Regions from separate parts of the Sphingobacterium sp. MAE genome, predicted to be linked through region 2. Evidence: riboswitches for the same ligand, from Rfam matches in the RefSeq annotation. Region 2 holds a riboswitch; each other region holds the start of a gene.
The links. Region 2 has a riboswitch for S-adenosylmethionine ahead of AC06G9_RS19625 (methylenetetrahydrofolate reductase). Riboswitches for the same ligand answer to the same signal wherever they lie in the genome.

Region 1 (8,101 bases), 2.3 Mb from region 2:
TAAGACAGCAGATCCAGTAGGGTGACCGCCTGCGCCTTTTCCGTAGAAAAATTGCTCGTCGGCAAAAGCTGCTTTCACAAGTACACCATTATTTTCATTCTCTACATTAAACAAAATATTATCTGCACTGATAAATTTAGGAATGACATAAAGGACTACCTTACTGTTATTGATTTCACGTGCAGTAGGGATAAGTTTAATTTTAAAGTTTTTTTCTTTGGCAAAACGTATATCTTGTGCACCTAATTTATCAATACCAATATTGAACACATCATCTGGATTGACATAGATACCATAGGCATGTGAAGCGACAATGGTCAATTTAAATTTTGGATCAAATCCACCAACATCTAAAGTGGGGTCGGTTTCTGCAAACCCGAGATCTTGTGCTTCCTTCAATGCATCAGCGTAAGGTTGATTCTCGTTGAATACTTTTGACAGAATAAAGTTCGATGAACCATTGAAGATACCTGTTACAGCATGTAATAATTCATTGTCATAGTATTCTTCCAGATTACGAATAATGGGTATACTTCCACATACAGCTCCTTCATAAAGTAAGCTAGTGCCATATTCTTGTTGGATAGCCGCTAATTCCTCCAAATGCGTAGCAATCATTTTTTTGTTTGCTGAAACAACATTTTTTCCAGATTTAAGCGCACGAACTGTTAAAGCATATGCTGCTTCTGCATCATCGATTAATTCTACGACTGTATTGATATCTGGATCGCCTAATACAGCTTCTGCATCCGTTGTAAACAACTCTGGGGCAAGTGATCTTTTCTTGTCAGCATTCTTGATGACAAATTTTTTAATTTCTAAATTTAAGTTTTTAGTCTTGATAATGTCGTACAATCCTTGTCCTACAACTCCGAATCCAAACATTCCAATCGTTAATTTCTTACTCATAGTTGTTTTTTACGCTTTTATATAATGGTGCTATCTGAAATTATTTTATTTTATCGAAAGCTTGTTGTAAATCATCTTTAATATCATCGACATGCTCAATTCCTACCGATAACCGTAATAACCCAACAAATACTCCTGCTGCTTTTTGTGCCTCTGCACTGAGTTGCTGGTGTGTTGTAGCGGCTGGGTGGATGATCAATGATTTTGTATCACCTACATTTGCTAGATGGCTAATTAACTCTAGGCTATCTATAAAAGCATCGGCTTTAGTGACATCGCCTTTTATCTGAAAAGAAAGAACCGCTCCATATCCATTTTTTAGGTATTTCTGTGCATTTGAATAACTTGGTGAGCTTTTCAAGCCCGGATAGTTCACTTGCTCAACTTGCGGATGCGCTTCTAACCATCTAGCGATTTCTAGGGTGTTGTCTACATGACGCTGAACACGTAGCGAAAGCGTTTCTAGACCTTGTATAAGCTGGAATGAGTTGAAAGGTGATATAGCCGGTCCGAAATCACGAAGGCCTTCCACACGTGCACGGATTGCAAATTGGATGTTGCCAAATGGACCATCTGGGCCAAATACATCTGCGAAGACCAATCCATGATATCCTTCAGAAGGTTCAGAAAATTGTTTAAATTTACCATTGCCCCAGTTATATGTACCACCATCAACGATGACACCGCCAATACTTGTTCCATGTCCGCCGATCCATTTTGTCGCAGATTCGACAACAACAGAAGCACCATGCTCTAGCGGTTTGAATAGATAGCCCCCAGCTCCAAAAGTGTTATCTACGATTAAAGGTAAATCGTGTTTTTTAGCAACTGCAGCTATTTTATCAAAATCAGGAATATCATAACTTGGATTTCCAATTGTTTCTAAGTATAATGCTTTCGTATTTTCATTGATCAATGACTCAAACTCCTCAGCTGTTGTCTCTTTCGTGAAGCGGACCTCAATTCCAATTCTTTTAAATGCAACTTTGAATTGATTGTATGTACCACCATAAATATGGCTACTCGACACAAAATTATCACCAGCCTCTAAAATATTATTTAATGCGATGAACTGCGCAGCTTGACCAGAGGCAACCGCCACTGCAGCAACACCACCTTCTAATGCAGCAATGCGTTTTTCAAAAACATCTGTTGTCGGATTCATCAGACGGGTATAGATGTTTCCAAACTGTTTTAATGCAAATAAGTTAGCGCCATGTTCCGCATTTTCAAATACGTATGAGCTGGTTTGATATATAGGTACTGCACGTGCGCCAGTAGTTGGGTCTGCAACTTGTCCTGCATGAACTTGTAGAGTTTCGAATTTTAAATTTTTATTTGTAGACATGGTTTTTTATAATTAATTAGTTGAATATTTTCGTGAATATTATAGAGTGAGGATCTGCACATGTAGATGCACTTGCTATCCATTAAGTAAAAAATGGATAGATCTAACAATAAAACATAAACATGTGCTCAAACATTCGCATTGAACTTGATGCAAGAGTTGTAAATGTTACGTTGGTAATTGAACTTACCCTGTTGTTTTTTTGTAATGTAAATATCATTGTCGTTTCATTTATATCCTCCATAACAATATTGATATGGACAGGAATTGGCACCTTTTCAAACGTATTTTGAAGGTTGCCAGTGGGTCATTGAGCCAGTCTCTCGCCACTTCTTTATAAATCAAGACCTGATTGAAAGGTTTTGATTAGGTGTATTTCGATTCGATCTACGTTGCAAATATATGTCTTGGAATTTAGAAACCAAAATATTTTGAATTATTTATTTAATACATGAGTAAAAAATGTAGTTTCTTTTTCTTGAGAAAAAGGTGTAATTATTAAATATGAAGAGTGTTAAGTAATTTAGGTTAATTATGGAATCAAAAGAAAACAAAGGATAAGGGAGATGTGCGTCTTCGCATTCTTAAAAGGTGAAAAAAACGCTTTGCACAAATCGGTTACAATTCGACATCTATTCGTAAAGTAGCCGCCAATCCGCTATAATTCCCATTATTATCTATCTGTCCTATAAGGACAAGAGTGATATCGGATATGCTGTTCATCAAGAAGAGCATTTACACATTGATCCTAGTAGAAATAAAGGTTGAATCAAAAGAACAAGTTGATGATTCTCTTAGTTTAGAGAAATGGTTGATTGTATGTGATCGCACAATGGCCGATGATGATGGCTGCGAACAAAAAAATGCTAGAAGTATTGGCTTCTAGCATTTTTTAACTTAAGTGAACGACCCTAAACTAATAACAGGAGCTTTATTTTATAATGCGCTTTATTTTATTAGATTTTTTAATCAACTTATGTAATTGTGTATAGTTTTCCTCTTGAATAGCATCTTTCAGAGCTTGCAACTGTTTAATATTTTCTTCCAATACTTCTAATACGTTTACTCTATTTTGTTTAAAAATAGGTGTCCACATATCGGGAGAGCTTTTAGCCAAACGTACTGTGGATTCAAATCCAGAACCCGCTAATTCAAATATCCTGCCCTGTGATTTTTCTTTTTCTAATACCGTTAAGGCTAGCGCAAAAGAAGTCAGGTGGGAGATATGTGAAACATAAGCGGTATGGGTATCATGTTCTTCCGCAGTCATAAATGACGTGCGCATTTCCAGTTGTTCAGTAATGGAATCTGCGAGTTCAAAAGCGTCTTCATCAGATTTAAAAGCCTCCACGTAGACCATCATTTTATCTTTGAACAAGTTTGGTAAAGCTGCTTCTGGGCCAGAATATTCAGTCCCTGCCATAGGGTGAGCCGCCACATACCGACCACGATTTGGATGTTCTGAGATCAATTGTAAAATATTAAGCTTAGTAGATCCCATGTCAATAATGACTTGGTCTGTTACTAGATCTAATAATTTTGGTGCCAACGAGATAATCGCATCCACAGGAGCCGTGAGAATAATGACCTTGCATTTTTCTAGTGCCTCTTCCAACGTTGCTTTCTGATCGATAAAGCCAATTTGCAATGCTTTTGTTAAGTTAGCATCACTTTTGTCGACACCAAATACCTGATCACAAAAATGCTTTTCTTTTAGTTTCATGGCGACTGAGCCACCAATTAAACCGACGCCAATAATGGCTATATTTATCATGTTATTTTAATCTTAATTCGTTTCTTTAACTTCTTTAATTCGCTCAATAGCCTCTTGCAACACTTCAACTGAAGCACATAAACTAATTCTGATATAGGAGTTTCCAGCAGTTCCAAATATACCTCCTGGAGTAATGAAGACACGTGATTGATTTAATACCTCATCACTAAGAGCGTAGCCCGATTCGTAACTGTCAGGAACTTTTGCCCACACAAATAAACCAACTTGATTTTTTTTGTAGATACAGCCTAGCATGTTCATGATTTCAAAAACTAATGCTCTTCTTTCATTGTAGATTCCATTTAATTCTTGATACCACGATTGATCTAATTGTAATGCTTTGGCCGCAGCAAGCTGTGCTGGCAAGAACATGCCAGAATCCATGTTGCTTTTAAATCGCAGCACTTCATTGATACGTTCTTCTGCACCCACTAACATACCGATTCGCCATCCAGCCATGTTCGATGACTTACTTAATGAATTAAGTTCTAAGGCAACATCTTTTGCTCCTTCAATAGACATAATACTCTTAGGGCTGTCTGTCAAGATAAAACTATAAGGGTTATCGTGGCAGATTAAAATATGGTTTGCCTTTGCAAAAGCAATCAATTCAAGATAAAATCCTTCATTCGCACTAGAGCCCGTAGGCATATGTGGATAGTTGATCCACATCAGTTTTACTTTCGATAAATCGTTTTCAGAAAGCTTTTTAAGATCAGGTAACCAATCTGTTTCCTCAGATAAATCATAGGTAATAGCTGTGGCTCCACTTAGTCGCACTGCAGCGGCATAAGCAGGATATCCCGGGTTTGGTATTAAAACCTCATCACCTTCTTGCAAGTAAGTCATGCAAATATGAACAATACCTTCTTTAGAACCTATTAAAGGTAAAATTTCTGTATTTGGATTGAATGTTGCCTGATAATAGCGTTGATACCAATCTGCAATAGCTTGTCTCAATATAGGCGAGCCTTTATAGTTTTGATAGCCATGTACATTGGCTTTAGCCGCTTCTGTCGTCAAGGTCTGAATTACTTCAGGATGAGGTGGTAAGTCTGGGCTTCCGATACCTAAATTAATCACACGAGCACCTGCTTTATTGAGCTCATCAATTTCTCTTAATTTTTTTGAGAAATAATATTCTTCGGTTTGTTGCAACCTTTTGGCAACTTCTATTTGCATTATGTTCTGGTATTTTACTATTTACAAGGACTAAATTAGGTTTTTTCTATTAAAATAATAGTATAACCCATTGTACATTTTAAATAATGTTGCTTTTTAAATTATTGATATTTCCGTTGCATATATTTTTGTTGATGTAGTGCATGGTGTTATTGCATTCATCTTGATCAAGATTGCGGTTTTGAATTCATCAAAACATGGAGCATGATTATCAATAGATATGGTGTACGTTGATATCAAGTATAAAAGGCTTTTTTATCCGTAATCTATTGTAATACGTCTCGATATATATGTAGAGCGACCCCAATATATCTTATACATGCAAGCAGGTTGCGAACAGGGTAGTATCATGGTGAAAATACTATAAACATGGACTGAACACGGACTCAACATGGACTTAACATGGACTTAACACGGATTTAAGAAGAATATAATAAGCATATCATACCTATTTATGATGAAGCAAACTCGAATAATCTGCGAATACAAGCTCTACTTATTGAAAAGCTAATGCCAATAAAAATTGGGTTTATTGTTGTTAAATCGTGTTTTTTGTAAATTTATTAAAAGATTAGTAATCCCCTCAATAGATTGATTGGCATAAACTAGAGTTATGCTTGAACGGTTAATAATCAATCAACGAGTCCGAGTCAATTATGATCAATAAGATGTTTTCTGAGTTATATTCATAAATCATAATGCAAAACCGCTAGGTATATTGTGGTTTAAATTTGGTGTTTATTGGATGAAATTTATAATATCATCGAAGTGCAAGATTTCATTCCTTGAAAGTATTCCTTATATATTGCGCGTAATTTTAGTATTTTTGCTACCTTAATATTATAAATGAAAACTTACTTTAGGTTATTATCTTTTGCCAAACCCATTGAGAAATACGCAATTCCGTATATTATCTGCACCCTAATTACGGTTGTATTCAGCACATTGAATTTGGCGTTATTAGCTCCTTTGTTGCAAACTCTTTTCAATACAGATCAAGTTTCTTCTCATGTAGTATTAGCAAAGCCCGATGGATATTTTGATATTCTCGGTTACTTCAATTATTATGCAAGTCTGGCTAACCAACAGTTCGGTGCTTATGGTGCATTGAAGTATGTCTGTATCGTGATCGTAATTTCCGTATTTATAAGCAATTTGTTTCGTTATTTAGCCCAACGAATTATGGAAAATTTGCGTATTCACACTTTATTGAATTTACGGAAGACGGTATTTGATAATGTCATGGATCTACATTTAGGCTATTTTAATGGACAGCGTAAAGGCGATATTATTTCCAAAGTATCTTCTGATGTTCAGGTTGTACAGTATTCTGTTACAGGTACATTGCAGGTTGCTTTTAAAGAGCCACTTCAACTCATTGCATATCTGGTTATGTTATTTGTTATTTCTGCAAAACTGACTTTATTCGCTATGCTCGTCATTCCAGTATCTGCTTTTTTTATATCTAAAATTGTTAAAACTTTAAAGGCACAAGCGATTGCTGGTCAAACATCTTATGCGAATATGATTTCTTTCTTAGATGAGGCATTATCTGGTGTTCGTATCATTAAAGCCTTTAACGGAACAAATTTCGTTAAAAAAAGATTTAATGATGAGAATGATCGTTATGCGGGTATCATGCGTGCAATGGCAAGGCGCCAACAAATGGGTTCACCTGTATCTGAATTGTTAGGTGTGATTATGGTCGCTATCATTTTATTATATGGTGGTAATCTGGTTTTATCAGGGAGTGATGAGTTTGGAGCATCTGAGTTTATTGCCTATATCGCTATCTTCTCACAAGTAATGCGTCCTGCAAAAGCATTGACAGATGCATTTAGTAATATTCATAATGGTATTGCGGCTGGTGAGCGTGTACTGGAATTGATTGATACCAAAAGTGAAGTTACTGATAAGCCTAATGCGAAGAAAGTTACTGATTTTAAAAAAGCGATTGAGTTTCAGCATGTAGATTTCGCTTATGGTGAGAAAAACATTTTAAAACATATCAATCTAATTATTGAAAAGGGAAAAACAATAGCGCTGGTCGGTCCTTCTGGAGGGGGTAAATCTACTTTGGTGGATTTAATTCCGCGTTTTATGGATGTTACAGCAGGTCAAATTTTGTTTGACGGTATAGATTTAAGGGATCTAGATCAAGAATCTCTACGCACAATGATAGGTGTAGTGAATCAAGAGTCTATCTTATTTAATGACACCATCTTTAATAATATTACCTTTTCCAATACATCTGCGACCCAGCAAGAGGTTGAGAATGCTGCCAAAATAGCTAATGCTCATGAATTTATCTTGAAAACAGAATCCGGTTATCAAACGAATATTGGTGATCGTGGCGCTAAACTTTCTGGTGGCCAACGACAACGAATTTGCATCGCGCGAGCTGTATTGAAAAACCCACCCATTATGTTATTGGACGAGGCAACTTCGGCATTAGATACGGAATCCGAAAAACTAGTTCAAGATTCTTTATATAAGCTTATGGATAATCGTACTACGGTAGTCATTGCACATCGATTAAGCACCATTCAGAATGCAGATAAAATTGTGGTGATAGATGGTGGCCAAATTGTAGAATTTGGAAGTCATACAGAATTGATTCAGAAAGAGGGTTTGTATAGAAAATTGATCGATATGCAACAGTTCACAGATTAATGGTTATTTCATTGATATTGCTGTACCAAAAACAAGGCTAGATTCTACGAATTTAGCCTTGTTTTTGGTACATTTGTTATAGACTAGGAGACATGATAATGGATGCTAAAGAAAAATTAAATTTCTTACTTTCTAATCCGCTTTTGGATAGTGAGTTAAGAAATATAGCAAATAAAGTGTTGCAAGAAGAACGCATCACATTTGATGAGGGTGTA
Region 2 (8,101 bases):
CCTTTAGCAGTGATGATGGCCGATTCATTCCAAATTTTAAAATCACCAGTCAGCCACATATTGATTTGTTGGTGTTGCCATATTTGATTGACCTCATGAAGAATTGCAGATTTCTCAGCCGGTGTAAATATGCCTTCTGAAATATATAGATTAATGATGGTTTCAATTTCCTCTTGTGTAGTTACAATGGACATGATTTCATGCGCCATGACACCGTATTGTGAGGCTTTGTCAAGTAATAAGATGCTGTTAATGGTACGTTGTGAGGATTTATCAAAAGCCTTATCCAATTCTTTTGAAACGGGATAGTGTTCCAGAGCGATTTTTCCTATTTCAACCTGATCACTTTTTTGTCGAGCTATGATATGATCGATGTTTATTTCATTATTTACTAAAGTAAAGTCTCCTCTATGATTATCCAATACTTGATAGACGATATCACTGATTAAATCATTCTTTACGTCCACGCCTATAATTTCTCCTGTTTTTTTGTCGATGAGCTGTTTAAAAGCAGGTGCGGATATATAAAGATGTTCTATTGCTCGAGTGGTTGCAACATAGAAAGTATTGAGTGCATCCATATAATTAAAAACCATCTCTTCATAGTACTTCTGATATAGGGTAGATTGTCCTAGAGAAGAAGTATACTTAATCGGTGCTTTCCCTATGGCTTCAAGAGCTGTTCCTTCGGTATCTATCCAGAAGTTGCCATTGACCATGCCATCTAAAGTCCAATTGCAAAATGGAATCATAACCACATCATAAGCTAATCCCTTTGATTTGTGTACTGTAGTCACTTCAATAGCATCTACTTTACCAGAAGAGGGTAATACCGATTTTATACCATCTTCTTCCCAAAAGATCAAAAATTGATTAATCCCGCGCTCTCCATTTGCCGAAAAATTAGCAATCATATCTTTAAAGGCCAATATATAAGGCAGATGGGCATTATGTAAAGAAGTCAATCCGTAAGCTTCTATCAACTTTTCAACCAGATGGACCAAAGGAAGTTTCTGCCAGTGCTCCCAGTTTTCCAGCAGTTCTTTTGGTAGCTCTCCTTGCAAACTATGAACATCATTTTCTTTAAATTTTAACCAGACATCTGCACTAAAACTTTTCCCTTTTTGAATAATATGATAAAGATGTGTGAGTTTTGCTTTATATAATACATGTTTATCACTATTGAATACAAAAGCCTTAAGTGTTTCAATCAGTAATTGTATCCCCTCATTTGCCTCTAATGCAAGTGCATCTCCAGATATAACTTCAAATTGTAGCTGTTTTTCATTTCTATAATTCATCAGTTCATGGATGATCAATCTTGCCTGCTTATTTGATCGTACAAGAATTCCAATCTGATTTGCGCGATATCTGCCCGATGTAATCCACTCTTCAATTTGTTGACATAAGGAGCTCACAGCAAGTTCCTCCACCTGTGAGCTTCTTCTTACATTGTTTTCTACTTCCAGATATTTGACAGTAATAGAACCTTGTTGTAACTTATCTTGGAGTTTGGACTTTGGTACTTGTTGTGAAGCGCCTTCGTAAGCTTTTATAATCATATGGTTATAACCCATTTCATTCCACCAAGATTGTCCTTCATCGCTAAGATCAGCTGCAATATGCTCGTTTAATAGTTTTTGAATATGACTTGGGATAGTCTCAAATAAATAGTTGTTAAAATGGATAATATTGGGCAGACTTCTATAGTTGACATCCAAGGAGCCATTTTCTATCAATTCTTTTAGGTCTTCTTCATTTGAAATATGAAAGGCTTGGGCGACTTGTTTTTCTGCTTGTTGCAGTAAGATGCGCCAATCACCATTTCTCCAACGGTAGATACTTTGTTTGACATCTCCAACAATTAAATGCTCTGAAATATTTCCAGAAGCATTTCCAAGTGCGTTGATTAATAATGGGCTGTAATTTTTCCACTGGATACGTGAAGTATCTTGAAACTCATCAAAAAGAAAATATTGGTAACGGTTTCCGATTTTTTCCCAAATAAAAGTAGGATCTCCATGTTGATCTAATCCCAGTTTATTCAATTGAATTTGAGCATCTGAAATTAATTGAGCATTGTTTTCCTTACGCCATTGTGCCAATAAGTCACTCATCTCTTTCATAAGACGGAGATAGTAAAAATTTTTTTGGAATGCTTCGTAAGTGATATAAGTACTGAATTTATCTTGTAATATTTTAAAGTTTTTTAGAAGTGGGAATAAGGCTTGCTTCAAAGCGTAATTGATTTCTTTCTTACCGTTTAAAAAAGCATCCTCCTTATCCATTAAATCAACATATTTAGTAATAATCTCCTGGAGTTTAGACGTACTTTGTTTGAACACATTGATCGTTGCATTGGATAACGAATAAATAGGATTTCTGCTTTTTCCCTTTAACTCCGCAGGATCAATGTTTAAGGATTTAAATGTGGTTGTAAAACTTTTGATCTCTTCGTTTAGGGCTTCTAAGAATACTTGAGTAAAATTTTCTATTTCCTTATTTAAGGTATTAAATACTTTATCCGAATTTTGTGATAAAAGATGTTTGTCAAATTCTTTGAAGTTTTCTGAAAAGATTTCATTTGCCAAGTTAGTTAATTCTCTACGGTAGTTCCAATTTTCATTATTTGATATCTTTTTTTCGGCAAATTCAATGATCCATTCCAGTAGATCCGGACGCTTATCCAAAAGTTGGTTTAACATGACAGTAAGCTCTTGTCGCACCCTACTGGTATTCATTTCTATTTTATATGCTGCATCCAAATTGAGCTCATATGTAAAACTTCGAATAACTTTTTGAGAAAATCCATCAATAGTACTAATGGTAAAGTGACTATAATCATGTAAAATCTTGCGATAGACCCGGTACGCCTTTTCTTGAATGAAGCTTGTATTCCATTGTGAAAATTGTGTCAACAATAAACTTCTATAATCCTGTATTTTTCTACTTTGATCACCCAAAGCCAAACCCTTCAATACGGATAAAATTCTTTCTTTCATCTCAGCCGTTGCTTTATTTGTAAAAGTGACAGCTAATATTTCTCGATAACTGTTTTCTTTTGAAAGTAATAGCGTTAGGTAATGTACAGTTAAGCTGAACGTTTTACCAGAACCTGCAGAGGCTTTTAATATTTTTAATGGAGCTATTAATGACATGAATTCAATTTGATTTGGAAGGATGAAAATACGCTTATTAATTTGAATAGACAAAACTGTATGTATGTCTATTATTTAACAATAGACGTAAAATTACAAATAAATTTCTCGAATTAAATTCCATTATTTTTCTGTTATGAAGCCAGATTATATTCTTTAAAACGGATGATTTTTAAATCATTCTACGGTTCAGAATGGATGCTAAGGTAGCATCTTTCTTATTACTTGGAAGTTGACTCTTATATTTAGCTTTTTACTTTCACAAATCCTTTGTATCTTTGCGTCCCCTCTTACATGAAGTACGGGGGATATGTTGAATACATAAATAACAAGAAAACATGGCAACTAAAATCAGATTGCAAAGACATGGTAAAAAAGGACGTCCTTTTTACCACTTAGTAGTAGCAGATGCACGTGCTCCACGTGATGGTAAATTCATCGACCGTATTGGTTCTTACAACCCGAACACAAATCCAGCGACTATCGTTTTGGATTTTGAAAAAGCTTTGGATTGGATGAATAAAGGTGCTCAACCTACTGACACAGCTCGTACTATCCTTTCGGATAAAGGTGTTTTATACAAAAAACACTTATTAGGCGGTGTTAAAAAAGGTGCATTTGATGAGGCTGCTGCTGATGCTAAATTTGTTGCTTGGACTGAAGCTAATGATGCAAGAATCGCTGGTAAGAAAGACGGTTTAGCTAATACAAAAGCTGAAACTAAGAAAATTGCATTAGCTGCTGAAGCTAAGAAAAAAGAAGAAAAAGCTGCTGCTATTGCTGCTAAAAATGCTCCAGTTGCAGAGGAAACTCCTGCAGAAGAAACTGAAGCTCCTGCTGCAGAAGAAACTGAAGGATAATTTTTCTTTCATACAGTATCAAGAAAGCCGGTTCGACATGATCCGGCTTTTTTTTTAAAAAGAAAATAACTCCTATTTCCAAAGTAGTACTGCAATTTTGTATTTATATTTTTAAATTTGCCCTTTCAAATTAGAACATGACCATAGAAGAAAGTTTTTACATCGGTTATATTAGTAAAACACGAGGATTAAAAGGAGAGCTGCAGCTTTTTTTCGAATTTGAAGATTATCAAGATCTAGATTTTGATGTCTTATTTGTTGAAGTCAATAAAAAATTAGTTCCTTATTTTGTTGCTAATATTAAATACCAAACCAATAGTACCGCTTATTTGAATTTGGAAGATGTAGATCATATCGATAAAGCACAGCCCTTAGTCCGTAAGAAGGTATATCTGCCTAATGATAAAATGCCTGAACGTGATCCTGATGATTTCAGATATACGGATTTAATTGGGTATCTAGTGATTGATGAGGTACATGGAGAACTTGGAGAAATTACACATGTGCAAGAAATGCCACAACAATTTATAGCCACCGTTGATTTCAATGGCAAGGAGCTTATGTTCCCATTAAATGATGATTTAATGCTCGGTATTGATTCAGAAGATCAAGTATTGGAGGTTGATTTGCCCGAAGGCTTAGTTGAGTTGTATAAAGAAATTTAACATCTTCACTATCGAACATGAAGAAATATAAGCCACTACACATCTTTGTGTAGTGGCTTATTTATTTTATCTGATCTTGTTTTTATAGCGCTATAAGCGTATAATTTTTTGAGCAAGTTTCTAATATTATTTTGATTATAAATTTCTATTACCGATATTAGCCGATGCTTATAGAGAAAGGCAGAGGGACTAGACCCAATGAAGCCTTAGCAACCTGTTATTTTATAAGGTGCTACATTCTACCCCAACTCAGAGATGGGAAAGATAAGTTGAAACAAGTTTACTTGTGCATTTCGATGTAAGCCAACCAAAATCATATTTAAAAAAAATTAATGAAAATCGTTGATCATATCAGTAATGCCAAAGGAAAAACTTTGTTTTCTTTTGAATTGTTGCCTCCAGCCAAGGGGCAAGGTATCCAGAGTATTTTTAAAACAATGGATGCACTAATGGAATTCAAGCCTCCCTTTATCGATGTGACTTATCATAGAGAAGACTATATGTATAAGAAACACGAAAGCGGTTTATTAGAGCGTGTGGCTTATCGTAAACGTCCAGGAACAGTTGCTATCTGTGCCGCTATTATGAATAAGTATAAAGTGGATGCTGTTCCTCATCTTATATGTGGAGGATTTACGAAAGAAGAAACGGAGAATGCATTAATTGATCTAAATTTCTTAGGTATTGATAATGTGCTGGTACTAAGGGGAGATGCACGAAAAGGTGATTCTGATTTTATTCCAACAGATGGTGGACATGCATTTGCAACGGATTTATTGCAACAGGTGGTTGATATGAATCAGGGACAATATCTCCATGAAGATATTGCTATATCTGAAAAAACAAACTTTTGTATTGGTGTAGCGGGTTATCCAGAGAAACATTTTGAAGCGCCAAACTTCAATACAGATTTCAAATGGTTAAAAAAGAAAGTAGAAATGGGAGCAGAATTTATCGTGACCCAAATGTTTTTTAATGTAGAAAAATACAAGGAGTTTGTTACAAAATGTAGAGAAAATGGTATTCATGTTCCTATAATACCCGGATTGAAACCGTTGACAACTAAAAAGCAATTGATTACCCTACCTAAGATTTTCCATTTGGATATTCCCGAAGAATTGAGTGAAGCGGTCTCCGCATGTAAAAGTAATGCTGATGTAAGACAAGTGGGAGAAGAATGGCTAGTACAGCAGTGTAAAGAATTAATCGATTTCGGGGCTCCCGTTTTACATTTTTACACCATGAGTAATCCCGGACCGACAAAAAGTATTGTAGAAAAGTTATTCTAAATCAACCTATTTAACGATCAGCCTGCCACGTAAATGTAGCGGGCTTTTTTTATAGGCTGTATTTTTTTGTTAAAAAAAGTTAATCTAGTTCAATTGAAATCTTCTTTCATTATATTTAATTGATTATATATCATCAATTAAACCTGGATCATTCATGAGCTATCAGAAAGTGAACAATATGTTAGGCTGGCTATGTGCCATCATAGCAATAGTAGTTTTTATTATTACGGCTGAGCGGACAACAAGCTGGTGGGACACCGGTGAGTTTATTGCTTCAGCTTATAAACTCCAGATTGTTCATCAGCCAGGAGCACCATTGTTTCTGATGGTACAGAATATCTTTTCAAATTTTGCATTAGGCAATGTGGCTCAGATTGCCTTTTGGATGAATATCGGATCTGCTGTATGCAGTGGTTTGACAGTATTATTTTTATTTTGGACCATTACAGCGTTAGGAAAAAAGATCAGTCATTCTGATGATAAACCAATTCATAAAAATCAAGTTATTAAAATTATGGGAGCAGGTCTTGTCGGTGCCTTAGCCTATAGTTTCTCCGATACATTTTGGTATTCAGCAGTAGAATCAGAGGTCTACGCGATGTCCTCATTGTGTACTGCAGTAGTATTTTGGGCGATATTAAAGTGGGAAGCTCGCGCAAATAAACCACAAGCAGATCGATGGCTTATCGTTATCGCTTATATCATCGGACTATCAATTGGGGTTCATTTATTGAACTTATTGGTGATTCCAGCTATAGCTCTTATCATCTATTTCAAGAAAACAGACCGGACAACTTTATGGGGAATCAGTAAAGCAATGATAATTGGACTCGGAGTACTGGCATTAATTCTTTGGGGCGTGATTCAGTATCTCATTAAGTATGCCGCCAAATTTGATTTATTTTTTGTCAACACCCTCGGGCTGGCATTTGGGTCAGGGATATTGGTTTTTGTAGCGTTGATTCTATCAACATTAATTTATGGTATCTATTACTCCATAAGAAAGGGGAAAGTTGTGTTAAATACGGCATTACTAGCAACCTGCTTTATTCTTTTGGGATACAGTTCCTTTACCATGGTTCTGATTCGAGCGAATGCCAATCCTTCCCTAAACAATAATGACCCTAAAAATGTTTTTTCTTTCTTAGGTTATTTAAGTCGAGAACAGTACGAATCAGAACCATTGATAAAAGGTCCATATTTTGATGCAAATCCAACTGGAGTCAATGAACGTGTTGATTATAGAAAAGACAGTCATTAATATGCCGCAATAAAAAGGTCGTCCAGTTATCAATTTGATCGAGAAACCATATTTCCAAGGATTTATAGTCAGAAACCCTATCATCAATATTTTTATAAAGGCTATTTAGGAATTGAAGAAGGCCGAAAAGCCAATTTTGCTGATAATTTAAAATTCTTTTTTAATTATCAGATTGGACATATGTATGCGCGATATTTTCTATGGAATTTTGTTGGTCGGCAAAATGACCAACAAGGAAATGGTTCATTAACAGAAGGAAATTGGTTATCAGGTATTAGAGCTATTGACAATCTACATCTTGGAGGCCAATCCAAATTGTCTGATGAAATGATTCATAATCCAACTAGAAATACTTACTTTTTTCTTCCTTTATTGATAGGACTCGCTGGTGCATTTTGGCATTTTAAGAGGAATAAGAAGGATGCGATTGTCGTGGGACTATTATTTGTTTTTACAGGTTTGGCTATTGTTATATATTTAAATCAATCTCCATTACAACCACGTGAACGGGATTATGCTTATGCAGGATCATTTTATGCCTTTGCCATTTGGATTGGTTTAGGGGTATTTGCTATTTCAGAACTATTAAAAAAATATGCAAACGAAAGAAATACAGCCCTGTTCGCAACATCACTGTGTCTATTTGCTGCGCCATTAATACTTATTAATCAAAATTGGGATGATCATAATCGATCTGAAAAATCCTTAGCAAGGGATGTTGCAAAAAATTATTTAGAAACTTGTGCTCCCAATGCAATTTTATTTACTTATGGTGATCATGATACTTTTCCATTATGGTATTTGCAAGAAGTAGAGGGTGTACGTCGAGATGTCAGGATAGTGGTCATTAGTTATTTGACTTCTGATT
Region 3 (8,101 bases), 1.1 Mb from region 2:
TGTATCAGCTTAGTGTCCAATGACTACCTCAATTTTACACAACATCCTAAAGTGAAACAGGCTGCGATTGACGGGATTATGAAGTATGGTACAGGAGCCGGAGCATCTCCGCTTATTGGAGGGCACCACGAGTACCATGTGCAACTCGAAGATCAATTATCTAGTTTTTTTAATAGACAACGGGGATCATCAATTGTATATACAACAGGATATTCTGCAAATGCAGCAACTCTACAATGTTTATTAAAGGCGGAGGATTGTGCAATTGTTGACATGGAAGTACATGCAAGTGTTTATGAAGGCTTATTACGTACTAATACTAAACGGTTTCCACATAACAGTATGATTCATTTGGAACGAGCATTGGTCGATGCAGAAAATAAATATAGAACCAAATTAGTGATAATAGATGGCGTATACTCTCAAAATGGGGATTTAGCAAAAATCGACGAAATATATCATTTGTGCGAAAAATATGGTGCTTATTTAATGGTAGATGATGCACATGGGATCGGTGTAATAGGAGAAAACGGAAGGGGCTGTATGGAAATATACAATTTATTAGATAAAGTCCATATTATCTCCGGTACCTTAAGCAAAGCGTTTGGGCACATTGGAGGATTTATTATTTCATCTCCCGAGATCATCAATTATTTACGTCACCAATCCCGCCAACAAGTATTTTCGTCCACCTCCACTCCCGCATCCAATGGGCTTATACAGGCTATAAAACTAATCGATGAAGAACCAGAATGGCGTACAAAATTAGCTGAAAATATTTCATATTTTAAAAAAGGTCTATTATCTTTAAATCTAAACATTGGAACGTCACAGTCTGCAATAATTCCTATAAAAATCGGTGATCCACACAAAACATCTCAAGTTGCAAGAATGCTTTTAGCTGCTGGTGTATATGCAAATTGTATTGTCTATCCTGGTGTTTCAAAAAAAGATGCCCGAATAAGAACAAGCTTAATGGCAACCCATACTAGAGAAAATTTGGACCACGTATTAAATGTACTTGAACAAATTGCGAAAAAAATTAATCTTACAAAGACCACATAAAATCAATCATTAAAGAAAATGATATATTTAAATTAACTTTGAACCTAATGTTTAACCACATACACAACTACCATGGCTAGAAAAACGTATCAGGGGGAGAAAAACGACAAAAGTAGAACAATGAATAAGCTCATTCATTCTGTCGGCATTGTTTTAGAAAAAAAAGGATATACAGGCTTAACAATTGCTAATATCGCCAGTACAGCAGGTGTCGATAGGAAGTTAATCTCTGTATATTTTGGAAGCGTTGAAAACCTAATTGAAACGTACATCAAAGGAAAAGATTATTGGGTAGAAGCGACAGCTGCCGCAGAACAAACATTAGCAAATTCTAAAGATGACAGTACGCGTTATTTTCTAGAAAAAACTGTTATTGGAACAAATTCACTATTTTGCATTAAATGACGAAATGCAAAAAGTTGTTCTGTGGCAGATTAGTGAAAAGTCTGATATTATGTCCCATGTGACGCAATCGAGAGAAAAAATGAGTTCGCTCTTCTTTCCATATTCTGACAAGGAATTAGCAGGTAAAAATGTAGACCTCCGAGCAGTTTCAAGTTTACTTGTAGCAGGTATTTACTATTTAGTATTACATACAAAAATGACTGATAGTACTTTTTGCGAGATCGATCTTACAACCGAAGAAGGTATGAATCGTATTAAGGAGGCTGTTAAGTTTATTTTAAAACAGACTTATGAGGCGGAATAATAATGAGCATTAATTTACGACAATAAAGAATCTAGTAGTGAGTAAGCACCTTTGTTCAACATTATCAATATATATAACCAAAATATCCTATTACTATTAAAATATAGGTAATTCCCATTATCCCTTAAGAACTAAAACAAAACATCACCATTCATATTATTTTGGTGGTGAATGAGTGAGTATGATTTATCATATAGAATAATATCAAATATATGTTCCAAAAGAAAAAATCAGTTACTACTTTTCTTTGGTATCCATTCTATTTTTTAACGGAGAATCCATTCGATGGATCAGACGATCTTGTAAAAATTTGACACTATCTGTTAATCCTTTATTTTTCAACTGAGGAATACTGTTTCGTATTGAAAACTCTGAATGTTCAATAGAATTTGGTATCTTAATTGCAGAATTTTCATCAAGCTTTTTATATTTCAAATGGTAATGAACATTTGAATCTTGCGGAATCTTTAAAAAAGGTGCTTTCGAATGGAATTTACTGTTATTTGAATTAATCTTCCCTTTCAAGGTATCCTTAGACATAATTTGCGCTTGTGCTCGTGTTAAAAAAAAGCAAATAGAAAAACAAAACAAGGTTAATATCTTCTTCATATTTTTCAACTATAAAAAATGTTAATCTAAATTAACCAATAGCATTTTAAAATGAAACAATAAGCTTGTTAAACATTGTTAAATGCCGTTAAATCAAAGAAAGCATTCCTATATTTGTAACAAATGAAGAAAAGTAGCATCGTTTTGATTATTAGCTTGATGACCCTCGCCTTATTGGGCGTTGCGGCTATGCAATTCTATTTTATTAGAGAATCATACCGCCAAAAATCACAGCTTTTTGATGAATCTGTTAATGCGTCTCTAACAGCTGTTGCCGGCAAAATAGAGCGTAGAGAAGTTATTGACTTTGCGAAAGTACAGCAACAAACGAATATTAAAAAATACCAGTTTGAGCAAGAGAAGCAGCGACATCTAGCCGAGCAGCTGAAACTTCAAAGAGAGTTAGAAAATCTCAGATCTGAGCAATATGCTATTAAAGAAAAATTTAAAGAAGCAGAAGATCAATTGAAAGAAACTTTTCCAAGTGTTATTTCAATTGAGAATTCATTTTATGAAACCTACATCAATAGAAAGAATAAAGAGAATGTATTGAGTATTGATGTTATTAAATATAATAGTCCAGACCATGTCGTAAAAGAATATGTTGAAATTGGCGCTACCAAATTTTTACCTCGAGTAAACGCAAAAGATGATAGTGCCCGATTTGTTATTCCAACGATAGACCCTGTCCTAAAGCAAGCTATTGAATACAAAATAGCGACTTTACCCCCAAGATCTAATAAACAAATCTCAAAAAAAATAATTGAACTTGAAGATCAACTCGAAAACATGAGTGGTCAAAATTTAATTGGTAATGGGAAAAATGTATTTGATACCATTGCTGCCATTGGTGGCAAAAAAAGCGGTATTATAGAAGATGTAGCTATCGGTATGGAGTTATCAAAGCGTCCCTTTCGAGAGCGTCTAAATATCAATCTCATTCAAAATTTATTAAAAGAGGAATTATCTGAACGCGATATCCACTACCCTTTCAACATTGAGGTTCGAGATAGCAGTAATATTGTTTTCCGAATACAAACCATCGATAATATTATCAAACCCAATAAAATAACGCGCTATTCAACGGCCCTATTTAAAGGTGATATTGGCTCGCCTCCTGGAAGACTAAGCGTTTATTTCCCGAGAAAGAGTACAATTATTGTCGATAATATGAGTTATTTGCTACTCCCAACTCTAGCTTTACTTTTTCTTTTAATCGGCTGTTTTGCATATACCTTACTCATCATATTCAAACAAAAAAAGGTTTCAGAAATGAAAACTGATTTCATAAACAATATGACGCACGAATTTAAAACTCCTGTCGCTACGATCATGATAGCCAGTGAGTCTCTACGTGATCCCGAAATCATATCAGATGAGCGTCGAGTAAAGCGACTTGCCAATATCATATATGATGAGAATGTTAGATTAGGCAATCATATTGAACGAGTCTTAGATATAGCCCGTCTCGAAAAAGAGACTTTAAAACTAGAAAAAACGCCTATCCATATTAATGATCTATTATCAGCAGTGCTGGATAGTATGCAGCTGCAATTACAAAAAGTAGGTGGTAAATTTGAACATCATTTTGACGCAAAAAACGATGTTGTAGTAGGTGATGAACTTCATTTATCAAATGTATTTTTCAATTTGGTGGACAATGCCATTAAATACAGTAAAGATAATCCACACATAACTGTTAAAACTAAAAATACAAAAGACAGCATTCACATAACAATTATTGATAATGGGATCGGAATGGCAAAGGATCATCTCTTAAAAATATTTGATCAATTTTACCGCATTCCAACAGGAAATGTCCACAATGTGAAAGGCTTTGGGTTAGGACTTTCATATGTGTACGATATCATCAAAAGAATGAATGGCAAAATTCAAGTAAAAAGTGACAAAGACAAGGGAACACAATTTGACATCGTATTACCTATAAAAAATTAAATTTAAATCGATATTAATTTCGTATATTATCATCAATATTCGAACAAAACCATAAGAATATGCAGAAGATATTATTAGCAGAAGACGATCCAAACTTAGGAGACTTATTAAAAGATTATTTAGAGCTTAAGGGAAAATTTGATGTTACCTTATGCACTGATGGTGAAGAGGCCGTCAATCAATTTCGCAAAAGCACATATGATCTATGTATCTTAGACGTCATGATGCCCAAAAAAGATGGCTTTACAGTCGGTAAAGAAATCAGGAAAATAAATACGACAACCCCGATCATATTTGCTACCGCAAAAGGCATGATGGAAGATAAGACAGAAGCTTTTGAACTTGGCGGCGATGATTACATCACAAAACCATTTCGAGTAGAAGAATTACTCCTTCGCATAAATGCGTTGCTCAAACGTGTTATAAGAGAAAAAGATGATCAGGTTGTGAGCGATAAATTTGAAATTGGAGAATACTTCTTTGATTATACCAGTCAGCAAATAGCCCACAAAGGTGTGCAGCAGAAGCTATCGACAAAAGAAGCCGAATTATTAAGGTTACTTTGTTTAAAAAAGAATGATGTACTGACAAGAGAAGAAGCACTTTTAAAAATCTGGCATGATGACAATTATTTCACAGGGAGAAGTATGGACGTTTTCTTAAGTAAACTGAGAAAATATCTACGAGATGATCCAAAAGTTGAGATTGTTAACGTACATGGAAAAGGCTATAAATTATTGGTCAGCTAATATACATTTACTCCGAATAATAAAGAGATGTTAAAACATCTCTTTTTGTTTATCTTGCTACAATGAAAATATCAATAACAATTTTTTTTATCCTTTCTATCTTTTGCTACTCTCCATCTCTTTATGCGCAAAGAGATACTTTACAAAAAAATAATGAAGATTTTGACACCAGTAGGAGTCAAATAAATTATAAACAATTAATAGTACCCGCTGCTTTAATGACTTATGGCATAATCTCCTTAAACAGCCCATACCTCAAAAATAAAGATCAACAGATAAATAATTCCATAAACAATGATCCATCAAAAACATTCAAATTTGATAATGTCAGTGTTTTTATTCCTTCAGCAGCTGTTTACGGTCTCAATTTCCTAGGTGTCCCAAGTAAACATAACTTCAAAGAACGTCTAGCCATTAGTGCGATCGCTCATGCCATCACCTTATCTACGGTATACACGATCAAACAGACCACTCCTACTTGGAGACCAGATCGTGCTGATCATGAATCATTCCCATCCGGACATACTGCTGTCGCATTTACGGGAGCCGAGATGTTATGGCAAGAGTATAAAGATCAATCCATTTGGTACGGTATCGCAGGATACACAATAGCTGCGGGTACAGGGTACCTCAGAATGTACAATCAGAAACATTGGTTTTCGGATGTCGCTATGGGAGCAGGTATTGGTATCATGGGAACAAAAATAGCATACTGGCTATTACCCCTATTTGATAAACATTTGCAATCAAGAAAGACAAGTTACTTAACCATGGCAACTCCATTTTACAATGGGAAACAACTTGGTGTATCTGCTAATTTTCAATTTTAAGCCTTGATTTATTGTCATTTTGATATAAAAGTTACAAAATATTTGTTTTTATAAAACTAATTCCGATATTTACAGCGCTTATAGAGAAAGGCAGAGGGAATAGACCCAATGAAGCCTTAGCAACCTGTCGATTGACAAGGTGCTACATTCTACCCCATCAAAAAGTGGGAATGATAAGCTAGACACAAATATATCTTGTGCCCTCCTCTCTAAAAGCAATCAAAAAATTTAGTAAATAGATTCAAGAATTTTTGATCGTTTTTTATTTCAAATAAAAAAAATCCATCTAATTTCTTGCTTCGTTAAGGTTGAACAAATAAAATAATTTTATATTTATGTTACTAACGAACAACTTAGGTTACCCACGTGTAGGTGCCTTCCGCGAGTTGAAAAAGGCCAATGAAGCATATTGGGCTAAAAAAATCAGCGCGCAAGAATTATTGCAGGCTGGACTGAAAATCCGTGAAGGCAACTGGCAAACTCAAAAAGATGCTGGCATCGATTTGATCCCTTCAAATGATTTTTCATTTTATGACCAAGTATTAGACTTGACTCTAACTGTAGGTGCTATTCCAGCACAATACCAATCACTCTTAAACAACGAAGATAAAGGATACAATTTGGACCTTTACTTTGCAATGGCGCGTGGTTTTCAACAAGATGGCGTTGATGTAACGGCAATGGAAATGACAAAATGGTTTGATACTAACTACCATTACATTGTTCCAGAATTCGTAAAAAATCAAGAATTCAAATTGACTTCAGAGAAATTCTTAAACGAATACAATGAAGCAAAATCTTTAGGTATCGAAACTAAGCCTGTATTAATCGGCCCAATCTCATACTTATTATTAGGTAAAGAAAAAGAATCTGGTTTCAATCGTATCGATCTAATCGATAAGTTGGTTCCCGTATATGAAGAAATCTTAGGCAAATTGGCTGCTGCTGGTGCAAAATATGTACAAATTGACGAGCCATTTTTAGCTTTAGATATCGATGATGCAACACGTGCTTTATACACTAGTGTATTTACTAAATTAGCTGCTGCTGCTCAAGACATCAAAATTATTGTAACGACTTATTTCGAGGCATTACGTGACAACGAAGAAACCGCTCTAAACTTACCAGTTTATGCTGTTCATGTTGATCTAGTAAGAGGTGAAAATCAACTCGACACTATATTAGCTAAAGTTCCTGCTTCATTAACACTTTCATTAGGTGTTGTTGAAGGACGTAACATTTGGAAAAATGATTACGAAAAATCTTTAGCACAAATCAAAAAAGCGGTTGATGCTCTAGGCAAAGACCGTGTATTAGTAGGACCTTCAAGTTCCTTATTACATGTACCTTTTGATTTAGACAATGAGGATAACGAAGAATCATTGCCTAAAGAAGTTAAAAATTGGTTAGCATTTGCTAAGCAAAAATTAGCAGAGGTAAAAGATCTAGCGATCTTAGCTGAAGGTGAAGTAGATGCAAAAACTGCGGAGCGTTTCGAAGCTAATAAAGCTGCTGCAGAAGACCGTCGTACATCTTCTTTAATTCACAAACCGGAAGTCAAAGAGCGTACTGCAAACATCACTGACGACGACGCAAAACGCACATCTTCATTCGCTGCTCGTAAAGAAGCACAGCAAGCTAAATTTAACCTTCCAGCATTCCCAACTACGACAATTGGTTCATTTCCACAAACAAAAGATGTCCGTAAATGGAGAGCTGATTTGAAAAAAGGTGCAATTACTCAAGAACAATATGACAAAGAAATCGCAGCGGAGACAGAAAGAACAATCCGTCTTCAAGAGCAATTAGATATCGATGTATTAGTTCATGGTGAATTCGAACGTAATGACATGGTTGAGTATTTCGGAGAGCAATTAGCGGGTTATGCCTTCACTAAGAATGGTTGGGTACAATCATATGGCTCACGTTGTGTAAAGCCTCCTGTTATTTATGGTGATGTTTACCGTCCTGCTGATATGACTGTTCGTTGGTCTTCATACGCCCAAACTTTGACTAACCGTCCGGTAAAAGGGATGTTAACAGGTCCAGTAACGATCTTACAATGGTCATTCGTACGTAACGATCAACCACGTTCTACCACAACTTATCAGATTGCATTAGCAATTTTGGATGAAGTACAAGCATTAGAAAAAGCAGGTATCAAAATTATTCAAATCGATGAA

Region 1: another riboswitch for S-adenosylmethionine. It lies ahead of AC06G9_RS09695 (O-acetylhomoserine aminocarboxypropyltransferase/cysteine synthase family protein); the one in region 2 lies ahead of AC06G9_RS19625 (methylenetetrahydrofolate reductase).
Region 3: another riboswitch for S-adenosylmethionine. It lies ahead of metE (5-methyltetrahydropteroyltriglutamate--homocysteine S-methyltransferase); the one in region 2 lies ahead of AC06G9_RS19625 (methylenetetrahydrofolate reductase).

Annotation. Positions count from the first base shown of each region.
Region 1 is NZ_CM160044.1:2,293,291-2,301,391, forward strand. Features, by position in the region: gene AC06G9_RS09690 (homoserine dehydrogenase) at 1-909, opposite strand, end outside; gene AC06G9_RS09695 (O-acetylhomoserine aminocarboxypropyltransferase/cysteine synthase family protein) at 950-2,257, opposite strand; SAM riboswitch class I at 2,486-2,600, opposite strand; gene AC06G9_RS09700 (prephenate dehydrogenase) at 3,189-4,031, opposite strand; gene AC06G9_RS09705 (pyridoxal phosphate-dependent aminotransferase) at 4,044-5,213, opposite strand; gene AC06G9_RS09710 (ABC transporter ATP-binding protein) at 6,060-7,886, shown strand; gene mqnE (aminofutalosine synthase MqnE) at 7,985-8,101, shown strand, end outside.
Region 2 is NZ_CM160044.1:4,582,008-4,590,108, reverse strand. Features, by position in the region: gene AC06G9_RS19640 (UvrD-helicase domain-containing protein) at 1-3,158, opposite strand, end outside; gene AC06G9_RS19635 (30S ribosomal protein S16) at 3,497-4,018, shown strand; gene rimM (ribosome maturation factor RimM) at 4,156-4,683, shown strand; SAM riboswitch class I at 4,849-4,954, shown strand; gene AC06G9_RS19625 (methylenetetrahydrofolate reductase) at 5,016-5,972, shown strand; gene AC06G9_RS19620 (glycosyltransferase family 117 protein) at 6,127-7,233, shown strand; gene AC06G9_RS19615 (hypothetical protein) at 7,414-8,101, shown strand, end outside.
Region 3 is NZ_CM160044.1:358,292-366,392, reverse strand. Features, by position in the region: gene AC06G9_RS01540 (aminotransferase class I/II-fold pyridoxal phosphate-dependent enzyme) at 1-1,065, shown strand, start outside; gene AC06G9_RS01535 (TetR/AcrR family transcriptional regulator) at 1,138-1,470, shown strand; gene AC06G9_RS01530 (hypothetical protein) at 1,439-1,774, shown strand; gene AC06G9_RS01525 (hypothetical protein) at 2,012-2,383, opposite strand; gene AC06G9_RS01520 (sensor histidine kinase) at 2,507-4,339, shown strand; gene AC06G9_RS01515 (response regulator transcription factor) at 4,399-5,088, shown strand; gene AC06G9_RS01510 (phosphatase PAP2 family protein) at 5,151-5,918, shown strand; SAM riboswitch class I at 5,994-6,098, shown strand; gene metE (5-methyltetrahydropteroyltriglutamate--homocysteine S-methyltransferase) at 6,254-8,101, shown strand, end outside.